Regions from separate parts of the Exiguobacterium sp. s64 genome, predicted to be linked through region 3. Evidence: riboswitches for the same ligand, from Rfam matches in the RefSeq annotation. Region 3 holds a riboswitch; each other region holds the start of a gene.

Region 1 (5,528 bases), on a different contig from region 3:
CCCGGCGAGCATGACGTTGCCGAACGACTTGCGGCCGAGTTTCGAAGCGATCGGAAACTGGAACAACACGACCATGATGCCGTTCAAGGCGAGCATATAGGCGAACGGGTTCTCACGATCGGTGTACGATGGCATCGACTCTCTCAAGAAGAGGGGCAGCATGCTCTCGATGAGCGAGAAGCCCATCGAGATGAAGACACCGGCAAAGATGAACACGAGGAACACCTTGTCATTGTAGAACACGCGCAGGACATCCCGGTTCGATGGCGTGTCGACATCGGTCGTCTCTGGGAGCGACTCCCGGATGAAGCGACCGAGGACGAGTGCGTACAAGACGAAGACGAGAGCGGCCGAGTAGAAGATATACTGCCGGTCGATAAAGAGGACGGCACTCCCGAGGAGCGGGCCGAATGCAGCCCCGATATTGTGCCCCATCCGCAACAGACCGAACGCCTCGTTCATCTGTTCGGGCTCGGTCACATCGGCTACCATCGCGCTTGCGGCCGGGTGGAACAATGAGTTCGTCAAACCGAGCATGGCGTTCAAGAGAAGGAGCGGCCAAAACGTTTCGGCGAAGGCGAAACCGACGAGGGCAAGGGCGTCGCCAAGAATGGCAGCCATCATGATTGGTTTGCGGCCATACAGGTCTGCGAGCCGTCCACCGACGACCGATCCGATGAGCGCCATGATTGGTCCGGTCGCCATGATGACCCCGACCTGGATATAACTGTCGAGCTTGTCGCTATAGTATAGGACGAGGAACGGTGCGATCATGAACATCATGACACCGGTGATCGTCTCTCCGAGGAAGCGGATCCAAATGTTACGGTCGAGCTGTTTGAGTGATTGAATCATTAAGGTCACCTGCTTTAGTTGATAGAATAAGAAAAGGGACGCAGCATGCTCAAAGGCATACGCGTCCCTAAGATCTTAGGCATGCCTCGGAAGGCAGGCGACATCACGGATTCAAATCACGGAGAGGCGCCTGCCGGTCAATATGAACTTGGACGTGCGAGCGTTGAATGACTGACATCGGTACCTCTCCTTTCTGCATTGGACTGTCTTCTCTTCAAGATTATGATATTTCCGTGAAATGTGTCAACCTAAATCGTCAATGTGTCATAATAATTCGTTCAAATTCTTTCGGCTGAGCCGGTAGTCGATCAACCGAGAGAACACGACTTGAATCATCGCCGTGACCGGGACACTGATGAACATCCCGACGAGACCGAACAGGCTACCTCCGATGATGATCGAGGTGATGACCCAAAACGGGGTGATGCCGACGCTGTCGCCGAGAATCTTCGGGCCGAGCCAAAGTCCGTCGAATTGTTGCAACAAGAAGATGAACAAGAGGACGATGAGCGCCGTGAACGGGTCATAGAAGTAGGTGATGATGAACGCCGGAATCATCCCGAGCAGCGGACCGACGTACGGGATAAAATTCAAGACGCCGACGATGACGCCGAGTAGAAGCGCGTAAGGTGCCCCGATGATCAACAGACCGGCGACGGCCAACACCCCGATGATGAGGCAGTCGATCGACTTCCCGATAATATAGCGTTTGAAGATGTAATCCATCTCTTGAAAGATGTCGATCGTCGTCTTAGCCGACGCGACCGGGAACATCGCATACAACAGACGCTTGAACATGCGGGCAAAAACCTCTTTGTCTTTCAACAGATAGATCGAGATGACGATCCCAATCAAGAAATTGATGAGCGTCATCGTGAAGCTCGACACGTAGCTGACCGACGACAAGACGGCGGTCTCGACCCAGCCCGAGTAACGTTCCTCGAAGCGGCTGAAATCGATGGCTTGGGCAATCGTCGCGTTGTACTCTTTCAAGTACGTGTTCAACTGGGCGAGGAACCCGTCAATCTGTCGGATGTAGAACGGGAGCTCTTCGATGAGTGAGGCGAGGCTCGAATAAATGCGTGGGAACAGCGTCACCGCAGAGATGACGAGAATCCCGATGAAGACGATATAGACGATCAGCAAACCTTGATAGCGTTTTAATTGAAACCGTTCTTCTATATAGGACAGGACGGTATTCAGGAGCAGCGCGATGGCAATTCCCATGATAATCGGTGTCAGCAACTGGAACGTGTAGTGCAACACACTAGAAATCGTGTCCGGTTCACTGATGACTTTCCATAGGACGAGCAGAATCAATCCGATCACGCTCAACTTCCAAATCAATTGACGATTTAATTCCAAAGGTCCATCCCCTCATCTTTTAAATTTTGTAGAATAACGTTCACTTTGTACTATGACCTTTTTTTTATCGGGATTCAATAGGCCACACCTATTTTCGAAAAAGGATTGACAAGATTGGTAACGTTTGGTTAACTAAGTGACATATTACAAAAAGACAAATCGCATATAAAACACTTTCTATCAAGAGAAGCGGAGGGACTGGCCCGATGAAGCTTCAGCAACAGATTGATTCAATACTGTGCTAATTCCAGCAAGGTGACCTTGAGAGATGGAAAGGTGGTTGTTTGAATACATCCGTATCTCGACACCCCTTTCCGCGGAAAGGGGTGTTTTTTGCATAGGAGGACTATTCATGACTGACAGACGCTCACACTTACTTAAAACTTTACCACCCCAACATTTTGTCGGACTCGCCGATGAAGTCGCAGCACTTGAACAGGCCGGTCGCGATATCATCAGACTCGGTCAAGGGACGCCGGATTTGCCAACGCCCGCCCCAATCTGCGACGCACTTCAGACGGCGCTCCTTGATGCCTCGACCCATCAATACGGTCCGTTCCGCGGTCAGGCCCGTCTGAAACAAGCGGTGGCGACGTTTTACTTGAATGAGTACGGCGTCGAAGTCGATCCCGAGACGGAAGTCGCGATCCTCATCGGTTCCAAGTCCGGACTCATCACGTTGCCGCAATGCGTACTCGAACCTGGCGACGGGATCTTGCTACCGAATCCCGGCTATCCTGATTACATCTCGGGGGCACGCCTCGCCGGTGCCGTCGTCCGTGACCTCGTCCTCCGGGAAGAGAACGGCTTCTTGCCGGACTATGAGACGCTCGATACGCAAAATGCAAAACTCATGTATTTGAACTACCCGAGCAATCCGACGGGGGCCGTTGCCACGCCAGCCTTCTTTGACGACACCGTTCGGTTCGCCCGGGAGCGGGACTTGATGGTCGTCCACGATTTCGCATACGGCAGCATCGGATTCGATGGCCACGTCCCGCCTAGCTTCCTGCAGGCGGAAGGGGCGAAAGAAGTCGGCATCGAGGTATATACGATGTCGAAAGCGTTCAACATGTCCGGTTGGCGCGTCGCCTTCGCCGTCGGGAACGCGGACATCATCGAGGCGATCAACACGTATCAGGACCACGTCCACGTCAGCGTGTTCTCGGCCATCCAGGCGGCGGCTGTCGCCGCGCTCGAGGCCCCACGCTCCATCCGGGACGATTTGGCCCGACTCTATGAGGCGCGACGCGATCGCCTGATCGATGGGTTGAACCGGGCCGGGTGGGCCGTCGAGCCGCCGGAGGGTTCGTTCTTCGTCTGGGCGAAAGTGCCCGAGGGCGATGCCAAATCGTTCTCGCGTAAGTTATTGTACGAGGCAGGAGTCGCCGTCACCCCGGGCTATTTCTTCGGTTCGGAAGGGAACGGATACGTCCGCTTCGGTCTCGTCTCACCGGAACCGAAGATTGACGAGGCGGTCGAACGAATCGAGCGGTTGTTTGCCGCCTATGAGGAGGTGCGCGCATGATTCGTCAGGCCGTCCTTGAATATGACCACGCCGATGACGCGCTCGACCGTCTGGATGACTTAGTCGACGGCCGACGTGCCCACGTCCTGCACGGTCAGAACGGGTATGACGTCGTCCGAGCCATCTTTCCGGCCATCGCGGACTATCCGGCAACAAGGTTCAGCGGGGAGTGCACGGACTCGGAAGTCAAACGGCTCAAACCGTTGGACGCCGACGTGTTAATCGCCGTCGGAGGCGGCAAGCTCGTCGATACGGCCAAACTCGTCGCCTATCAACGGAACGTCCCGCTCATCGTCGTCCCAACGCTCGCCTCGAACTGTGCGGCGTTCACACCGCTCAGCGTCGTCTATCAGGAGGACGGGAGCTACGACCGCTACGACATGTTCCGCGTCGTCATCGAACGGGTCATCGTTGACTCACGGGTCATCTCGCGCTCACCATATGAATACTTTCGGGCCGGTGTCATCGACACGGTCGCGAAGTTTTACGAGGCCCGTTATTTGAGTGGTGACAGCTCAGCTGACGCCGGCGTCAACACCGGACTCGTCTTGGCCGAGCAGTGCGGGCGTCTCGTCGAACTTGAATTGAGCGAGCACGCTTTTGAGTCGTATAGTGACGACGTCCGCTTCGCGGTCGATCACGTGCTCGCCATCGGCGGCGCCGTCGGTGGATTTGGTGACGCCGGGACACGCGTCGCCGTGGGCCATGCGGTCCATAATGCGCTCAGCCGCTTCGAGTCGACCCACTCTTTCTTGCATGGAGACAAGGTCGGCTTCGGCCTAATCGTCCAGGAGCGGTTGCGTCGCTCGGCCGATGCTCCGTATTTGGAGGCCTGGTTGAAACGGTTCGGTGCACCGACGACGCTCGAGGCGCTCGGGGTCGGGTCGGGCGACATCCCGGTACTGGTCGACTCCGTCATGACGGAAACCGAACTGCAACAGTTGCCGGAACCACTCGATAAAGACTTTTTGAAAATAATTTTTGAAAATTTACAATTTTCTATTTACAATTAAAAGAATTAAAAGTAAGATGATAACAATTTAATAGACCGATTGCTTATCAAGAGTGGTGGAGGGACTGGCCCTGTGAAACCCGGCAACCAGATCGTAATGATCATGGTGCTAATTCCAACAGACGATATCGTTTGGGAGATGAGCGTGTCCGACTTTGACTTGTCGTGCCCGCCACTCTGAATGAGTAGCGGGCTTTCATTTTGGAGGAGGAAAACAAATGAACATCAAACAGAAAACAGTACTTGCAGGAACGTCACTACTCGCCGCCATCTCGCTCTCGGCATGCGGACAATCGGACGCGAGCGAGTCGCTCAGCACGGAGTCGCTCACGATCGGCGTCACGGGCGGGCCGCACCAACAGATCGCCGAGAAAGTGAAAGAACTCGCGGCCGAAGACGGCCTCGAACTCGATATCAAAGTGTTCAACGACTATAATACGCCGAACACGGCGCTCGCCGAGGGTAGCCTCGACGTGAACAGTTATCAGACGCTCTCATTCCTAGAACTGCAAAAGTCCGATAAAGGCTATAAAATCGACGACGTGTTCAAGACCGTCGCTTTCCCGATGGGTCTCTACTCAGAGAAATTGACCGACATCGAGGACTTGAAAGAAGGTGACAAGGTCGCCGTCCCGAACGACCCGGCGAACGAGCTACGCGCGCTCCGTCTGTATGAGACAGCGGGACTAATCACGCTGAAGGAAGGATTGACGGACAAGGCGACGAAACGTGATATCGCCGAGAACCCGCTCAACCTTGAATTCATCG
Region 2 (5,528 bases), on a different contig from region 3:
AAGAACTCGTAAGCCTCTAAATAGCGTTTGGCCGCGGCCGGGGTCTCGCCCCAGACGGTGATGCCGTGATTGCGAATGAGGACGGCACCGGCGTTTGCGTGAATGTGAGGGGCGAAAGCGGCCGCAAGAGTCGGAATGTCCGCATGGTTCTCGATAATCGGTACGCGGACGACCGCATCCTCGTCCCAGAAGCCGAGCGCTTTGATGATTTCTTGACCGGTGAAGACGACTTCGCCGGTGGCGGCATGGAGCTCGGAGATGACATTATTGTCGACCGTATGGACATGGAGCGAACACGTCGCATCCGTCCGATTGAACACTTCGACATGTAGCAGCGTCTCGGCGGATGGTTTTCCTGTCTGTTCGCCGATTAAGCGTCCGCCCGCATCGACATGAACAAAGTCGTCTGGCGTTCGTTTCCGTTTATCGCGTCCACTCGCCGTGACGAGAAATTCGAGCGGGTCGTCAGAGACGCGAATCGCCAAATTCCCACTCGTTCCGGGGAACCAGTCGCGGGCGGCGAGTTCGTCTTTAATCTCGGCCAGTTCAAGCCAACGTGCCGTAAGGCTCATACGGCCACCTCCTTCAAGTGATGGGTGATGTCGTCGAACGTCTCGAACGGGGCGTAACGGATGCCTGCGTCTTCGCAGAGCGTGATGAGTTGACCCCGGGCGTAGACGAAGTCGGCACGCTTCGCGACCTCGAAGTCGGTCACCGAGTCGCCGATGATGATTAAGCGGTCACTCGGATTGACGATACGGCGGGCAATCGTCGGCTTGCAACAGCCGCAATCGTTCGTACACTGTTCGTCACAAGCGTGCGGCCACGTGACGGTTACCGTCTCGTCGGAGAAGTCGGCGACGTTACAGTAGATGTGCTCAGGGGCGACGTGACCATCTAAGACCGGCTGGACGAAGAAGTCCATCCCGCCGCTGACGACGTCAAACTTCCAACCGTGCGCCCGAACCTGTTCTAAAAATGATGGGAACCCTTGGCGGAGCGTGATCCGCTCCAACAAATAATCGTGGTAAGCCGGGGCGGCCTCGCTCGGCAATAGTTGAAACATTTGACCGACACCGGAGCGAATGGAAATCCGTTGTTCGAGCACCGCATCTTTCAACTCGACCCAAGCCGGCGGGGCGAATGCCTTCATCAACGCGATGATATTGTCTTCCGCCGTGATCGTCCCATCGAAGTCGCACAGGATGTGGACCGTCATCGTGACGCCCACGCCTTTAACGCGGTATCGAGTTCGTCCGTCTGTCCTTCGGTGGGACCGAGGACGTGAGTGATGGCTTGGCGGAAAGCACGGGCCCCGGCGGCTGCACCGTCCGGGTGACCATGAATGCCACCGCCGGCGTTGATGACGACCTCCGTCCCGAAATCACGAATGATATCGGCGACAAGCCCCGGATGAATCCCGGCTGACGGGACCGGTAAAATTGGTTTCGACCAATGCGGTTCGGCGCTCAAGTCACGAATCGCGAACGCCTCGTCCCGTGGTGTCGCGAGCGAACCGTATGGAGACGGGAAGAGCGTCAAATCGGCCCCGGCGAGACGTGGGAGTTTACCGAGTAAGAGCGAATGACTGATGGACCCGGTCAAGGCGCCGGCAAAGGCCGGGTGGGCCAAAATCGGCACACGGATGTCTGGGTCGTTCGCAAGTTCGCGCAGTGCGTCAAGACTGTACGTATAGACGTTGAATAGGAGCGCCGTCGCACCGGCCTCGATCAGCCGGAGCGCCTGGTCGCGAAGACCGAACACAGGGCCGCTCAGCGTGATGGCGTAGAGGACACGTTTCCCGGTCGCCTCAAAGTGCGCTTGAATGACGGCCGCTCCGATCCGGGCCCGTTCGAGCGACGGCGTGAGCGGATTGTCGTATAAAATCTCGTCGTCTTTGACGATATCGATGCCGCCGGCGAACTGATCGCGGAGTTGCTGCTCGAGAAACGCGAGGTCACGCCCGATGACGCCTTTGAAGATGCTCATGACGAGCGGACGGTCATGGACACCGAGCAACTCGCGAATCCCGTCGACGCCGAACTTGGCGCCTTTGAAATGAGGGGCGAGCGTTTCGGGCAACGTCAAATCGATTAACCGAATCGAATCGTCGAGGGATAGTTTCCCGAACGTCGTCGTCAAGATGGATGAAAAGTCAGGGCTGACATTATGTAACGGATAGCGGATCGTGAACCGGCTCGTCGTCTCCGTATGGGTGGTCGATACGACCTCACCCCGGTACGCCTGTAACTGCTCTTGCTCTAAATGACGCAGCTCAGTCCATGTGCCGACGGTCAGCTCGAGGGCGATTTTGTCGGCAATGCTTGCGACCGCATCCGTCCGTTTGATTTCATATGTGGCAGTGATACTCATATGGTTCCTCCTTCCAGGCAAACAAAAAATGACCCCATGCCGAGGCAAGAGGTCATCATAAAAAATGAACTCTTATCTCTCAGCTTTCGCTGCAAGAATTAGCACCGTGCCATCTCTGGTCGGTTGCTGCGACATCATCGGGCTCGTCCCTCCGTCTGCTCTTGATAAGAATGTGATTTGAAGTTGTGAAATTTAATTGAATTTTTACACAGATTCGTCACGTCGTCAATTCCTTTTTTTCCAAAAAAAATATTTTGGGAAGTTGTTTCCATATATGCACAAAAAAAAGACGAGTGGCACGGAGAAAAGGACGTTGACAATTGTGACGTCGAGTCCGTAATATTCATCACATAAGTTCACCGAATCGAATAAACCACTCTTATCGCGAGTTGGCAGAGGGAATTGGCCCGATGACGCCGCAGCAACCGACCATTAGGCACGGTGCTACATCCACCAGACGAATGTCTGACAGATGAGAGGAACAACCATTTTGGCTGTGCCTCTTTCTCGCGGAGAAAGGGGCTTTTTTTGTGGGCAACGTACAGGAAGGGGAAAACATCATGTCATATCAACCATTTACAGAACAGTCTGTCGTCGAGCACGTCCGTCAATTAGGATACTTGCAAGACGGAATCGCCGAGTGTGAGGAAATCGGGGACGGCAATTTGAATCTCGTGTTTCGGATTCGCCAAGGCGAACAGCGCCTAATCGTCAAACAGGCGCTCCCATACGCTAAAGTCGTCGGTGAGAGCTGGCCGCTTACACTCGAACGGGCATGGATTGAACAGTTGGCACTCCGTGAGTTTGCGAACGTGGCGCCGCGTTTCGTCCCGGACGTCCTCGGTAGCGACCGGACGCTCGCCTACACGATTTTAGAAGATCTGTCTGATTATGAGATTGTCCGCACCGGTTATTTGAAAGGGGAGAGCTATCCGGAACTCGCGCGTCATGTCGGTGAATTTTTAGGCGAGACGCTGTTCGCGACGTCGGATTATGCGGCCGGCCCGATCGCGAAGAAGCGGATTGAACGTGACTATTACAACCCGGAACTGTGTGACATCACCGAGAAGCTCATCTTCACCGACCCGTTCAAAGACGCGGAGTCGAACAACATCGAGGCGGCGCTTCGAGAAGATGTCGAACGCCTCTGGCAAGACCAGGCGCTCAAGGTCGAGGTGACGAAACTGAAAGTCGGATTTGTCACGAAACATGAGGCGCTTCTGCACGGTGACCTACATACAGGCAGCATCTTCGCGACTCAACAAGAGACGAAAATCATCGATCCAGAGTTCGCATTTTACGGACCGTTCGGCTTTGATTTGGGCCAAATTATCGCCCATTTGACGCTGTCGACGTTCCATGACCCGCTCAAACGCTTCGAACGTTTCACGGACGTCTTGACGGTGTGGGAGACGTTCGAGAAGACGTTCCGGGCCAACTTTGAGCGCGCTGTCGAGCCGTTCAATACGGACGGTTTCGTCGACGAATTGTTGCGGACAATCTTCAGCGACACGATCGGCTATGCCGGTTGCGAACTCATTCGCCGTGCCGTCGGACTCGCCGGTGTCGCCGATCTCGAGACGTTGCCGGAAGCGACGCGGCTCGAACGAAAACGTGACGCGCTTGCCCTCGGGACGGCGCTCATTAAAGAACGCCACAGCGTCGAATCGATTGACGACTTGGTGACGCTTTTGTCGGGGGTGCGCGTATGACGGTCCAAAACATCCGCTTTAATTCGCAAACGGACGAACTCATCCTATTGGATCAGACGTTGTTACCACATGAAGAGCGTTACGTGACAATCGAGACGCTCGAACAGGCCGAACATGCCATCGAGACGCTCCAAGTCCGTGGTGCCCCGGCCATCGCTTACTTCGGGGCGTTCGTCCTCGCCAAAGAGGCAGGCCGGTTAGTCGACGACCCGGACTTCACCCGTCGACTCGACCTCGTCGGACGCCGCTTGATTGCGACAAGACCGACGGCGGTCAATCTGCAAAACGTGATCGAATCGCTCCTTGATTTAAATGTCGGGGACGACTTTGAGGCGATTGCCGAGGAAATCAAACGCCGCGCCATCGCTTTGTACGACCGGGACGTCGATACATATCGGGCCATCGGCGAGCATGCGCTGACGGTGTTGCCGGCCGGGGGGAACGTGTTGACAATCTGCAACGCCGGTGCCATCGCGACATCGCGATACGGCACAGCGCTCGCGCCGTTTTACGTCGGAAAAGAACAGGGCGTATCTTTCAACGTCTTCGCCTGTGAGACGCGGCCGCTCCTGCAAGGGGCACGCCTCACTGTCTGGGAACTCGACCGGGCCGATATCGACGTGACGCTCATCACCGACAATATGGCGGCTTGGACGATTCAGTCAAAACGAGTCGACGCCATCATCGTTGGAGCTGACCGTATCACACGGACGGGTCACGTCGCCAATAAAATTGGGACGTTGCAGCTCGCCGTCCTTGCCAAACATTACGGCATTCCGTTCTATGTCGCGGCGCCGCATTCGACGTTCGATTTGACGGCGGATGACACGATTGAAATCGAGGAGCGGAACCCGTCAGAAGTGACACATATCGGTGGTCAACCGACGGCACCCGTCGGCATCACCGTCTTCAATCCGGCGTTCGACGTCACCCCACCGGACCTCATCACCGGACTCATCACCGAGGCGGGTGTGTTCGAGCCGACAGAGACTGCCATCACACATCATGTAGGGGGAACAATTCATGTCTAAAAAACTATTAATTTTACTATTCACATTCGTCTTGGCGCTCGTCGGTTGCACGAACGAACAAGCGGCCCCATCGAAGCCGGCTGAGAAGACACCGGAGACGAAACCCGTCTCGGTCTCGAATGCCACACTTCCGAAAGATATCGATGTCGCCCTGATCATGCAGATGTCGATCGGGACGTTCTCGTCGCAGTATATCAACGGGGTGACGGAACAAGTCGAATCGTTCGGCGGCAACGTGAAAGTGTACAACGCCGACAACGACCTGTCGAAGATGGCGAGCTATGTCGATACGGCGACGACGCAAGGCGTCGATGTCATCTTGATCGACCATGGCCGTGCCGATGCGTTGAAAGAACCGGTCCAACGCGCGCTCGATAAAGGCATCAAAGTCGTCGCGTTCGACAACGATTTG
Region 3 (5,528 bases):
TGCAAAAAAGGCATGTCGATTCCTCCTCTCTCTCACTATACCGTCTCTGTTGTGAAAGTTCACAAAAAGATAGAGTGTTTTGAGAAGAAGGGGCGACATGCCTCTAAAATTCAGCTTAAATCGGGAAAAATAATCCGATGACGAGACCGAGCAGGGCACCGACGATGACTTGGAACGGAGTGTGACCGACCAACTCATTTAAAATCGGTGTCTCATGTTTGATGCCTTTGAAATAGTCGTTCAACAAACGGGCTTGGAACCCGACCGCTTGCCGGACACCGGTCGCGTCGTACATGACGATCGTCGCGAAAATCAGGGCGAGCGCGAACATGCTGGAGTCGATTCCTTCGATACGCCCGATCACGGTCGTCAATGCGACGACGGTCGAGGAGTGGGAACTTGGCATCCCACCTGAGGCAAACATGATTTCAAGTTCAAAATCTCGTGTTTTAATGAGTTCGGTTACGAGCTTGGCCGCTTGGGCGATGAACCACGCGAGCAAGGCGGCGAGTAAAGGTTCGTTAAAGAGCAATCGATTCACTTCCTGTCTGACAATGGTATCTACACTATACCCGATTCTTTCCGGCACTAGACGTAAAGTTTTTGTCAAAAAAAGCACCTCGAGCGTAGGCTCGAAGTGCTTCTCGGTCGATTTTTGTTACCCGACGACGCCTTCAGTCTCCTGAAGTTTGTCCGCGATATTCTCGATGATATAGCGGTTACGTGGATGCTCCTGGCACTCTTTCGAGCATGAACGCATTTGTTTCGGTTCACACTCTTCACAACAGAAGTGTTGAGCATTACACACCGGGTTAGCACAATTAACGTAACGGACCGTCTTCGTCCCACAGTGCATGCACTCGGAAACAACCGACGGATTGACCGTGTTGACTGGGACGTTGATGCGCTCGTCAAAGACGTAGAGCTCGCCTTCCCAATTTTCGCCTTTCGTGGCGTCGTCTTTGCCGTACATGGCGACGCCGCCTTTTAGGTGGAAAATGTTGTCGTGACCTTGGTCACGCATATATGCGGTAAATTTCTCGCAACGGACGCCTCCGGTACAGTACGTGAGTAAGGTTTTCCCTTCGTAGAGGTCCTTGTTCTCTTCGAGCCAATCTGGCATGTAACGAGAAGCCTCTACGTCGATTTTGATCGCATTTTTAAAGTGACCAAGATCGTACTCGTAGTTGTTACGAACATCGAGGATGACGACATCGTCGCGATTCATCATCTCTTTCCATTCTGCCGGTTCGAGGTACGCACCGTGCTGTTTAGGAACGTCGAACTCACCATCAAAGCGCCACGTCACAAGCTCTTTCTTATGACGGACAAAGATTTTTTTGAACGCATGCTCTTCGACTTCATCGATTTTGAACTCGATATCGCTGAAAAGCGGGTTCGCTTTCAAGTCGTTCATGTATTGCTCGGTCTGTTCCCAAGTCCCAGAGCACGTTCCGTTGATTCCTTCGGAAGAAATCAAGATCCGTCCTTTGATGCCAAGGTCCTTACAATACTTGAGGTGCTCTTGTGTGAGCGTTTCTGGGTCTTCGATGTTGACGTACTTATAGTACAGCAAGACCCGCATTGGTTTTGTTTCCATGTTATTACTCCCCTGTGTTCAGTTTTTTGCAGGAAAACGAACGTTGGGTTGTGTCGTTCGACGAGCGGACTTGCCTGCAACCACAAGTCCATATTATATGATAGATATCACAGCGAAATTTCGCAAATACTTTTTATTTTTTTTACTGGCGTGCAGGGGGATGCGTCTTCCTGAGCGAAATCGGGTAAAAGGTATTAATGAAAGTCGAAGGTGGAAACTGATATGCTCACATCACTCCAACAATGGATTATCCAACTGATTGAATGGCTGCAAGAGCTTCCGGGAGGCCCATGGGCGGGACTAGGGGCGCCGTTCCTTGAGGCGATCTTTCCATTTCTTCCGCTCGTCCTCATCATTTCGGCGAACGCGGCCACGTATGGGTTCTTGCTCGGGACGTTATTGTCTTGGGTCGGTAGTTTACTAGGGACGATTCTTGTCTTTACAGCCGTCCGTTACGTATTCCGTAAACCGATGACACGGTGGCTCGAAAAACATAAACAAGGGGTATATTGGCTGGAACGCATCAACCATATGAGCCCGATCTCGCTTGGGTTTTTATATTCGCTCCCGTTCATCCCGGTCAGTTTGATCACATACTTACTCGCCCTCATTCAAATGCCGCTTCGGACATTCATCATGGCGGCGGGGTTCGGGAAACTGCTTGTCGTCTTGATTTTTTCGGTCATTGGTGACCAGTGGGAAGAGTTTATTCAAAGTCCGTTCCGCTTATCGATGCTTGGACTGTTACTGTTTATCCTTTGGGCGATCAGCCGTGGTCTCGAGGAATTGCTCAAGCGGCGCGCCTTCAAAAAACGCAACGAACAACTTCAACGTGAACGTGAAACGAAACGTCAAACGACCCTTCGAAGCTAGTGCTTCAAAGGGTCGTTTTGGTTAGGCGCGCTTTTTGAAACGCGGGAAGTTAAAGACGATGGCCAGCCCTCCGCAAATGAAGAGCAGGAATGGATAGAACATATACGGGACGAGCGCTGGTGACGCCGTATTCGTCAATTCGGCGGCGATGAGCAACTGTGCCCCATAAGGCAACAGGCCTTGGACGCCACACGAGAAGATGTCGAGCACACTCGCTGATTTCTTTCGCTCGATGTCATACGTATCGGCGATATTGGCGGCGAGCGGACCGGCCACAAGAATCGAGATCGTGTTGTTCGCCGTCGCGACGTTGGTCGCGCTGACGAGCCCGGCGATGCTCCATTCGGCACCGGCACGTTTTTGAATCCGCGACGTGAGCGCGTCACGCAAGTAAGTGAGCCCGCCGTTATGTGAGATGAGTCCGACGAGTCCGCCCATGAGGAGCGTCAAGAGCGAAATCTCGGCCATACCCATCATCCCGTCTGCCATAGCCGTGACGTATGAAGTGACAGCCAAACTCCCATCGATCAAACCGATGATGCCGGTCAAGGCGATCCCGCCAAGCAAAACGAGAATGACGTTCAACCCGGTCAAGGCGAGAGCGATGACGGCGAGGTATGGAATGAGTTTATACCATTCGAACGCGGCTGCATCGACAGTCGATTCTCCACTCGATAACACCGATAAGAGGACGATTGTGATAAGGGCGGCCGGGAGGACAATCCAAAAGTTGGTTCGGAATTTGTCACGCATATTGGTACGCTGGGTCCGGACGGCAGCGATTGTCGTGTCCGAGATGAACGACAAGTTGTCCCCGAACATGGCACCACCGACGACGGCAGCCGCCGCGATGGCGATATTGACGCCACTTTCTTCGTGGATACCGAGCGCGATCGGGGCGAGGGCGGCAATCGTGCCCGTCGACGTTCCCATCGCCATCGAGATGAAAGCCGCGATGACGAATAAACCGCTCAGTAGAAGCGAGGACGGTAAAAATGTCAGCGCCGCATTGACGGTCGCGTCGATTGCGCCGATTGCTTCGGCGACACTCGAGAACGCTCCGGCGAGCAAGAAGATGAAGACCATGATTAAAATGCCGGGGTTCCCCGCACCTTGGGCGACACGCTCGACCGTCTGAGTGACGCTGCCTTTCGTCATCATCGCCGCGACGATGACCGCGATCAACGCCGCGATCAGGACCGGGAATTTATAAAAGTCGTTATAGTAGATGCCTGCCCCGATAAAGAAGACGAGGAAGACGAGCAAAGGCAATAGTGCCCATTTGTTAGCTGTCGGTTGTTCCAATCGATTCACCTCATTCATAAAATAAAAAGAGAGCCTTCTGAAAAAAGGCTCTCTCTACAAGAAAACACTTTTTTCATCTTTCGAGCAGACTGCTCGCTGGATTTGGCACAGGTTACCCGCTGCCGAGACGTCGACGGGCCAGTCCCTCAGTCTCTCTTGATAAAAAAGTTGTGATATTTAGTTATAAGACACGTTCCCTAACGTACCTGTTTCAAATCTGCTTGTCAACAGCAAACCCCCACGTGATGAACGTGGGGGCGAATCAGGACGTCAAGAAATTATAATGGGCGACGCGGTTGCGTCCGGCATACTTTCCGCCGACGTAAAGTGCCCGGTCGGCGTTGCGAATCGTATCGTCGAGACGTTTGTCCCCGAACGCTTGAATCGTATCAACCCCGATCGAGGCTGTCACGGGGATGTCGATTCCGTCGACGTGGAACGGTTTCGTCTCGATCTGTTGACGGATGCGCTCGGCAATCTCGACGGCTGCTTCGACATCGCACCGGTTCAACAGCAAGATGAACTCCTCCCCGCCATAACGGGCTGCGAAATCATCGGTGCGGAGCACTTGCCGGATGCGGCGGCCGAACTCTTGGAGTACGCTGTCTCCGACTTGGTGTCCGTACGTGTCGTTAATTTTTTTGAAAAAGTCGATATCGAGCATCGCGACGGAAATCGGATACATCGACCCGTCCGAAATTTGCTGAATCCCGTATTCATAAAAAGCCCGGGCATTGGCAAGGAGTGTCAAACTGTCCGTCCGGCTCTCGGTATAGAGGCGGTCGCGTTCATGGCAGCGGCTGATCGTTCGATTGAACGATTTGAGCAGTTTGACGATTTCGCGTTGAATGATGGGCGGATAGCCATAGACGTGCTCGCCGGTCATGACGAGCCACGTGCGGATGCCTTCGATTTCCTCGGAACGGACCGAGATGAAGCTATGATAGTCTTCATCGAACTCGTTCGATAACGGGGCGTCCCATTCAAAGCGCATCTCATACTCGACCGTGGCTTCGTTCGGATAGGTTGCATCGAGTAAATCAAAGACGACGTGGCGATCGATCGGCTGGCGCGTCTTTAAATCAAAGTAAAGTGTGCGGTCGAACAGTTTGAACTCGACGAACCCTTCGTCGTACTCGTTGAGTCGTTCACATTGACTGAGGAACACCTCGATGGCTTGCGCCTCGCTTTGCGACAACGACACGGCTTCTTTTGCCTCATCATATTGTTCAATCAACGATTTGAAGGCGTCTTGCCGACCTTTCTGGATGATGAGCCGCTTAATAAAGAAGGTGAGTGCGGCGGCGATACTGCTGACGACAAGCAAGTTCGTCTCACGGAAGAGCGAGGCTGCTAAAATGAAGACGAGACTGACGATATACGTGTAAAACGCGATGTTTAGAAAGTCGCGGACCGGGATATCGACACGGAACCACCAACCGACTTGATACTTTTGTACGACCGTGTTTAAGATGATGGCCACAATCAAGCCGGCAAGCGGCAGAAACGAGTCTTGGGAATAGAAGCCAAGACCAGTCACACCGCCGAGTGCCAAGTACACGCTGGCTGGGATTGCGATTTCCAAAAATGATGTGATGGCGTTCCACGGATACGTGAAGCGGAAGCGCCGAAGCGCGACACGCGGTTTTAAGTTGACGAATTGAAAGACGATTAGCCCGATTTGATTGACGAACAGTGCCGTCTCGAAATCGAAGAATAAGAAAATGATTAAGACGATGCTTTCCGAAAA
Region 4 (5,528 bases), on a different contig from region 3:
CCTGTTTTATTTGCGCGGCGGAACAGGACGCATCGGGGACGTGCGCTTGCCCCGGTTGATGCAGTTCGCGGCCAAAGGCTTCCACGTCGTGGCGCCTGTTTACCGTGGTAACCATGGCGGGAGCGGGAAAGAGGACTTCGGCGGGGCCGATTTAGAGGATGTCTTGTCTCTCTACGATCGCGTCCATCGAACGGACACGCTCATTCATGCCCTTGGCTTCTCGCGCGGGGGCATGATGGCGTTGTCGCTCGCTGCGGAGCGGCCGCTCACGTCCGTGACGTCATGGGCGGGTGTCACCAATTTGGAATGGACGTACGAAGAGCAACGCTCGATGCGGAAAATGCTCCGCCGTATGACCGGGGGTGACCCGGAAGCGGCTCGTGAGGCGTACGTGGAGCGTTCACCCCTCTACAAGGACTGGGAGGCCCCGACGTTATTGATTCACGGGACAGACGACGAGCAAGTGCGGCTCCGCCATGCGACAGCCGTGGCCGAACGGATGGGGGAGCGGGCCGAACTTTGGATCGTCCCGTTCGCTCATCAACTCCCGTTTTGGGAAAAGTGGAAGACGACCGATGAGGTGATGGACTGGATGTTAGCCGTCGCACCAAAAAAATGACTAGCGCCTAAACCAGGCGCTAGTCATTTTTTATTAAACGATGATTGGGCCGGCCGCGACGACCGCCTCACTCGCTTTCGTGAATCGTTTGAAGTTGTCTTGGAACTTACGGGCGAGCGCTGCCGCCTCGGCGTCGTAGCGGGCCTCGTCTTTCCATGTGCCCCGTGGGTTGAGCACGTCGTCTGGCACCCCGTCGATGTGGCGTGGGATCTCGACGTTGAAGATGTCATGGCGCGTCGTCTCGACGTCACGGAGTTTCCCGTTGACGGCCGCGTTCACCATCGCCCGTGTATAGGCGAGCTTCATCCGCGATCCTTCGCCGTATGCGCCACCGGTCCAACCGGTATTGACGAGATAGACGTCGACGTCATGTTTCTCGATCAACGTGCCGAGCATGTCGGCGTAGCGTTCCGGTGCGAGCGGTAAGAACGGTGACCCGAAACATGTCGAGAAGGTCGCCTGCGGCTCCGTCACGCCGCGCTCCGTGCCGGCTAGCTTCGACGTATAGCCTGACAAGAAGTGATACATCGCCTGCTCCTTCGTCAATTTGCTGATCGGAGGCAGGACGCCGTACGCGTCGGCCGTCAAGAAGACGATCGTGTTCGGATGACCGGCTCGTGACGGAAGCATCGCGTTATCGATAAATTGAATCGGGTAGGCGGCCCGTGTGTTCTCAGTGAGTGAGATGTTCTTGTAGTCTGGTGCCCGTTCCTCGTCCAAGACGACGTTCTCAATCAACGAGCCAAATCGAATGGCATCGTAGATTTGAGGTTCGTTCTCACGCGACAAGTTGATCGTCTTCGCGTAGCAACCGCCTTCAATGTTGAAGACGCCGTCAGGAGACCAACCATGCTCGTCGTCCCCGATTAAATGACGTTCTGTGTCGGCCGATAGCGTCGTCTTTCCGGTACCCGATAGCCCGAAGAAGAGAGCCGTCTCGCCGGCGTCCGATACGTTCGCCGAGCAATGCATCGACAAGACGTGCTGTTCCGGTAACAGGAAGTTCATGACTGAAAAAATCGATTTTTTAATTTCGCCGCCGTATTCTGTTCCCCCGATCAGAATGGTCCGTTTGGCGAATGAGACGAGAATGAACGTTTCGGAGTTCGTCCCGTCGACTTCCGGATCGGCCTTATAGCTCGGTGCATAGATGACCGTGAACGGATCAAAGGCACCTTGTGTCGGCCATTCGCGCAAGAACAACTGTTTCGCGAACAAGTTGTGCCACGCGTATTCTGTGATGGCCCGCACTGGAAGCGTATAATGCTCGTCAGCCCCGGCAGACGCCTCGAGATAGTAGAGCTTGTCTTTCGTCTCGAGATGCGTGAGCACTTTATCGAGCAGTGCCGTGAACTTCTCTTCTGCGATCGGTTGGTTGACCGGACCCCAGTCTACTAAATGATTGCTGACTTCATCTTGCACGACGAATTTGTCTTTCGGTGACCGTCCTGTGAATTTACCTGTACTGACCGATAAAGCCCCGTCTTTCGTCAGTACGCCTTCCCCGTTGCGAATGGCTTCTTCCACCAATTCTGGAACCGTTAAGTTCCGCATCATGTCGGCACCTTTAATTAATTCTTCGATTTTCAGGAGCGTTGTCGCCATCCTGAATCCCACCTTTCCCCTAAATAGATGTGGATGAAATCCGCATACTTCCGCGTTTAATTAGTATGACGTTTTTATTATATGTGACATACTAATCAAAAACAAGCCTTTTTCACCCTTTAAAGTAAGCGCTTTCTTACACTGTCATTCTAACATATTCTGTACCAGGTCATAGTACAAAATCGAAAACCGACAAAAAAATGTTTGATATTTCACAAACATAACTATTACGAGTTCGTGAAAAGTTTTACGAATTCAGTCGATACGCTTGACAGAACGGGGTGTCATTTATATGATGGTCTTCGTAACGGATACTCTTATTCTGAGCGGTGGAGGGAACAAGGCCCTACGAAGCCCAGCAACCGTCCGATTTGTCATTGTTATTCGGAAAAGGTGCTATCCTGAAGCGAAGCGCAAGCTTCGAACGATAAGAGGGTAAGGAAGAACGATTCAACCTTTCCCATTGAACATGGCGAAAGGTTTTTTTCATTACCGTCCCAAAGCAACGCGTAAGGGGAACGAGTACCGTCCACACATCACCCTTATTATAGGAGGTTTTTCGAAATGGCAAACTTGAACCGTCGACTTTTCACTTCGGAGTCCGTCACGGAAGGACATCCGGATAAAATTTGTGACCAAATCTCAGATGCGATTTTGGATGCGATTTTAGCTGAAGATCCAAACGCCCGCGTTGCGGCTGAGACATCTGTCACGACAGGTCTCGTGCTCGTAGCAGGTGAGATCACAACATCAACTTACGTGGATATCCCGAAAGTTGTTCGTGAAACAGTTCGTGAGATCGGCTACACACGTGCAAAATATGGTTTTGATGCAGAGACTTGTGCTGTCCTCACATCGATTGATGAGCAATCGGTAGACATCGCCCAAGGTGTCGACCAAGCGCTTGAAGCTCGTGAAGGACAAATGACTGAAGAAGAAATCGATGCAATCGGCGCTGGTGACCAAGGTCTCATGTTCGGTTACGCAACAAAAGAGACACCAGAACTCATGCCGCTCCCGATTTCACTCGCGCACAAATTGTCACGTCGTTTGGCAGAAGTTCGTAAGAACGGCACGCTCGCTTACCTTCGTCCTGATGGTAAGACACAAGTGACGGTCGAATACGACGAAGCGAACAACCCAGTTCGCATCGACACAATCGTCATCTCGACGCAACACGCCGAAGACATCACACTCGAACAAATCCAAGCTGATTTGAAAGAGCACGTCATCGACGCGGTCATCCCGTCTGAACTCATCGACGCGGATACAAAATACTTCATCAACCCGACTGGCCGTTTCGTCATCGGTGGACCACAAGGGGATGCAGGCCTTACAGGACGTAAGATCATCGTCGATACGTACGGTGGTTACGCTCGCCACGGCGGCGGCGCGTTCTCAGGTAAAGACCCAACCAAAGTTGACCGTTCAGCGGCGTACGCGGCTCGTTACGTAGCGAAAAACCTCGTTGCAGCGGGACTTGCTGACAAAGCAGAAGTTCAACTTGCTTACGCGATCGGCGTTGCCCACCCGGTATCGATCGCAGTCGACACGTTCGGCACAGGTAAATTGAGCGAGACTGAGCTCGTCGAACTCGTTCGCGAGAACTTCGACCTCCGTCCGGCCGGCATCATCAAGATGCTCGACCTTCGCCGTCCAATCTACAAGCAGACAGCAGCTTACGGCCACTTCGGTCGTACAGACGTTGAACTCCCATGGGAGCAAACGGATAAAGCGGCAGTGCTTGAAGAAGGCGCGAAACGCTTCGCATAAGACAGTAAAAACGACCTTTCGCTGAGAAAGGTCGTTTTTTCTTGTTAAGATTGGTTTTTATCCTGCTTAGATGTATCATCGTTAGAAGAATCGTTAGAAGAAGAATCAGATGACGTTTCTTGGCCTAGCGCGGTGTCTTTTGCTTCGACCACTTTCTCGCCAATCGATTGTAAGTCTGATTTTGCTTCCATAGCGGTGCCGGCAACTTGCGTTAAGTCTTGTTTCACCGTATCCACTTCTCCAGCGACTTTTTCATAGACATTTTGAACGTCGGTGGCAACTTCTTGGATGATTCCAGAAGCCGATTTCACTTGGTCAATGACTTGCGAAGCTTTTCCGCTAGGATCTTTAGCCACTTCACTTACTAAACCACCGACAGATGATTTAGCAGTCGTGAGCGATTGTTTTGTGTTTTGACGGTTCGAAGAACTAAGTAGAGCAAGGGCACCTCCGACTACAGCTCCTAAAAGAATTCCTCTCACCAGTGTAATCCGAGGACCAGATGATTCTCCAGAATCAAACTGACGGTTCGGATGATTGGCTTGGTCGACTTGTGGATCATGTTGTAGTTTCGGTTCCATAGTAACACTCCTTTTTGTAAGTTGGCATTGATACTCTTATACCCGAGTCAAAATGGAAAATAACGTCTTCCTTCATTTCGACATCAAAAAGTAATGAGCGGGCAGGATATTTTTTTGCTGATGGGGAATGATACTACTAGATTGGCCAAAAGGGGGATGCCGTTATGAAGATCAGGGAAGCCGTACCAGAAGATGCCGCCACCATCCGCGATATTGCGCTCGCAACGGTCAGTGAACAAGACGAGGTTCGTTCAAAAGTAATGGAACGGGCTTATCAGCAAGAAGAGATCGTCCGCGCCATCAGTTCAAGCGAGGAAGCGAAAGAGCAGTTGTTCATTGTCGGTGAAGCCGAAGGCGACGTCATCGGGTTCTATCATGCGATCGACCGCGGGGATACGTGGGAAGTGCTCCGGCTCTATCTTCATCCGACCCATCACCGACAAGGTCTCGGAACGTCCTTATTGTCTCATCTGCGCGAACGTAAAGTTCAACCGATCGAACTGTACGTCGAGAGTTCGAACGAGCAGGCGATCGCCTTTTTGAACCATGAGGCGTTCATCGAATTGAATCGGATACAAGAGGAAGTGTACGACCAACCGATGGAACTGATTCATTTGCGCTATGACCCGAGCTAAGACCCTAGACGGATTTTCTGACAAACATCAGTCTCGGCTGATGTTTTTTGTTAGTATAAAAACATGGACATAATAAAATGAGGTGACAGTATGACATACGAAGAAGAATCACGAAAAGGGGTTATCGTGATCGTCTATCCGCTCCAGTTCACGTCACGCTTGAGCGAGGCGTTTTTAGGACGGTTACGTGACGAATATGAAGTTCTCGTCGTGACCGGACAGACGGTTGGCTTGACGGCGGAAGACCATAAGCTGTTAATCAAGAACACGCTACGCGAGGCGAGCCAGTACAAACTGCCGATTCACGTCATCGCC

Evidence for each region. A riboswitch is a leader RNA that binds a small molecule or an ion and turns the genes downstream of it on or off. The one in region 3 is predicted to bind S-adenosylmethionine.
Region 1: another riboswitch for S-adenosylmethionine. It lies ahead of KNP64_RS03835 (aminotransferase class I/II-fold pyridoxal phosphate-dependent enzyme); the one in region 3 lies ahead of KNP64_RS08930 (Na+/H+ antiporter NhaC family protein).
Region 2: another riboswitch for S-adenosylmethionine. It lies ahead of KNP64_RS06050 (2,3-diketo-5-methylthiopentyl-1-phosphate enolase); the one in region 3 lies ahead of KNP64_RS08930 (Na+/H+ antiporter NhaC family protein).
Region 4: another riboswitch for S-adenosylmethionine. It lies ahead of metK (methionine adenosyltransferase); the one in region 3 lies ahead of KNP64_RS08930 (Na+/H+ antiporter NhaC family protein).

Annotation. Positions count from the first base shown of each region.
Region 1 is NZ_JACSLH010000002.1:51,828-57,355, reverse strand. It holds gene KNP64_RS03845 (MDR family MFS transporter) at 1-855, opposite strand, end outside; gene KNP64_RS03840 (AI-2E family transporter) at 1,120-2,220, opposite strand; SAM riboswitch class I at 2,395-2,495, shown strand; gene KNP64_RS03835 (aminotransferase class I/II-fold pyridoxal phosphate-dependent enzyme) at 2,573-3,748, shown strand; gene KNP64_RS03830 (iron-containing alcohol dehydrogenase family protein) at 3,745-4,761, shown strand; SAM riboswitch class I at 4,802-4,906, shown strand; gene KNP64_RS03825 (MetQ/NlpA family ABC transporter substrate-binding protein) at 4,979-5,528, shown strand, end outside.
Region 2 is NZ_JACSLH010000003.1:20,272-25,799, forward strand. It holds gene KNP64_RS06040 (methylthioribulose 1-phosphate dehydratase) at 1-572, opposite strand, end outside; gene KNP64_RS06045 (2-hydroxy-3-keto-5-methylthiopentenyl-1-phosphate phosphatase) at 569-1,219, opposite strand; gene KNP64_RS06050 (2,3-diketo-5-methylthiopentyl-1-phosphate enolase) at 1,216-2,373, opposite strand; SAM riboswitch class I at 2,443-2,544, opposite strand; SAM riboswitch class I at 2,750-2,852, shown strand; gene mtnK (S-methyl-5-thioribose kinase) at 2,934-4,085, shown strand; gene mtnA (S-methyl-5-thioribose-1-phosphate isomerase) at 4,082-5,116, shown strand; gene KNP64_RS06065 (sugar ABC transporter substrate-binding protein) at 5,109-5,528, shown strand, end outside.
Region 3 is NZ_JACSLH010000005.1:34,304-39,831, reverse strand. It holds gene KNP64_RS08950 (PucR family transcriptional regulator) at 1-14, opposite strand, end outside; gene KNP64_RS08945 (divergent PAP2 family protein) at 116-541, opposite strand; gene trhO (oxygen-dependent tRNA uridine(34) hydroxylase TrhO) at 659-1,600, opposite strand; gene KNP64_RS08935 (TVP38/TMEM64 family protein) at 1,823-2,473, shown strand; gene KNP64_RS08930 (Na+/H+ antiporter NhaC family protein) at 2,495-3,796, opposite strand; SAM riboswitch class I at 3,849-3,944, opposite strand; gene KNP64_RS08925 (GGDEF domain-containing protein) at 4,041-5,528, opposite strand, start outside.
Region 4 is NZ_JACSLH010000007.1:11,841-17,368, reverse strand. It holds gene KNP64_RS10875 (alpha/beta hydrolase family protein) at 1-619, shown strand, start outside; gene pckA (phosphoenolpyruvate carboxykinase (ATP)) at 653-2,224, opposite strand; SAM riboswitch class I at 2,539-2,658, shown strand; gene metK (methionine adenosyltransferase) at 2,789-3,997, shown strand; gene KNP64_RS10860 (hypothetical protein) at 4,042-4,578, opposite strand; gene KNP64_RS10855 (GNAT family N-acetyltransferase) at 4,743-5,213, shown strand; gene KNP64_RS10850 (alpha/beta hydrolase) at 5,304-5,528, shown strand, end outside.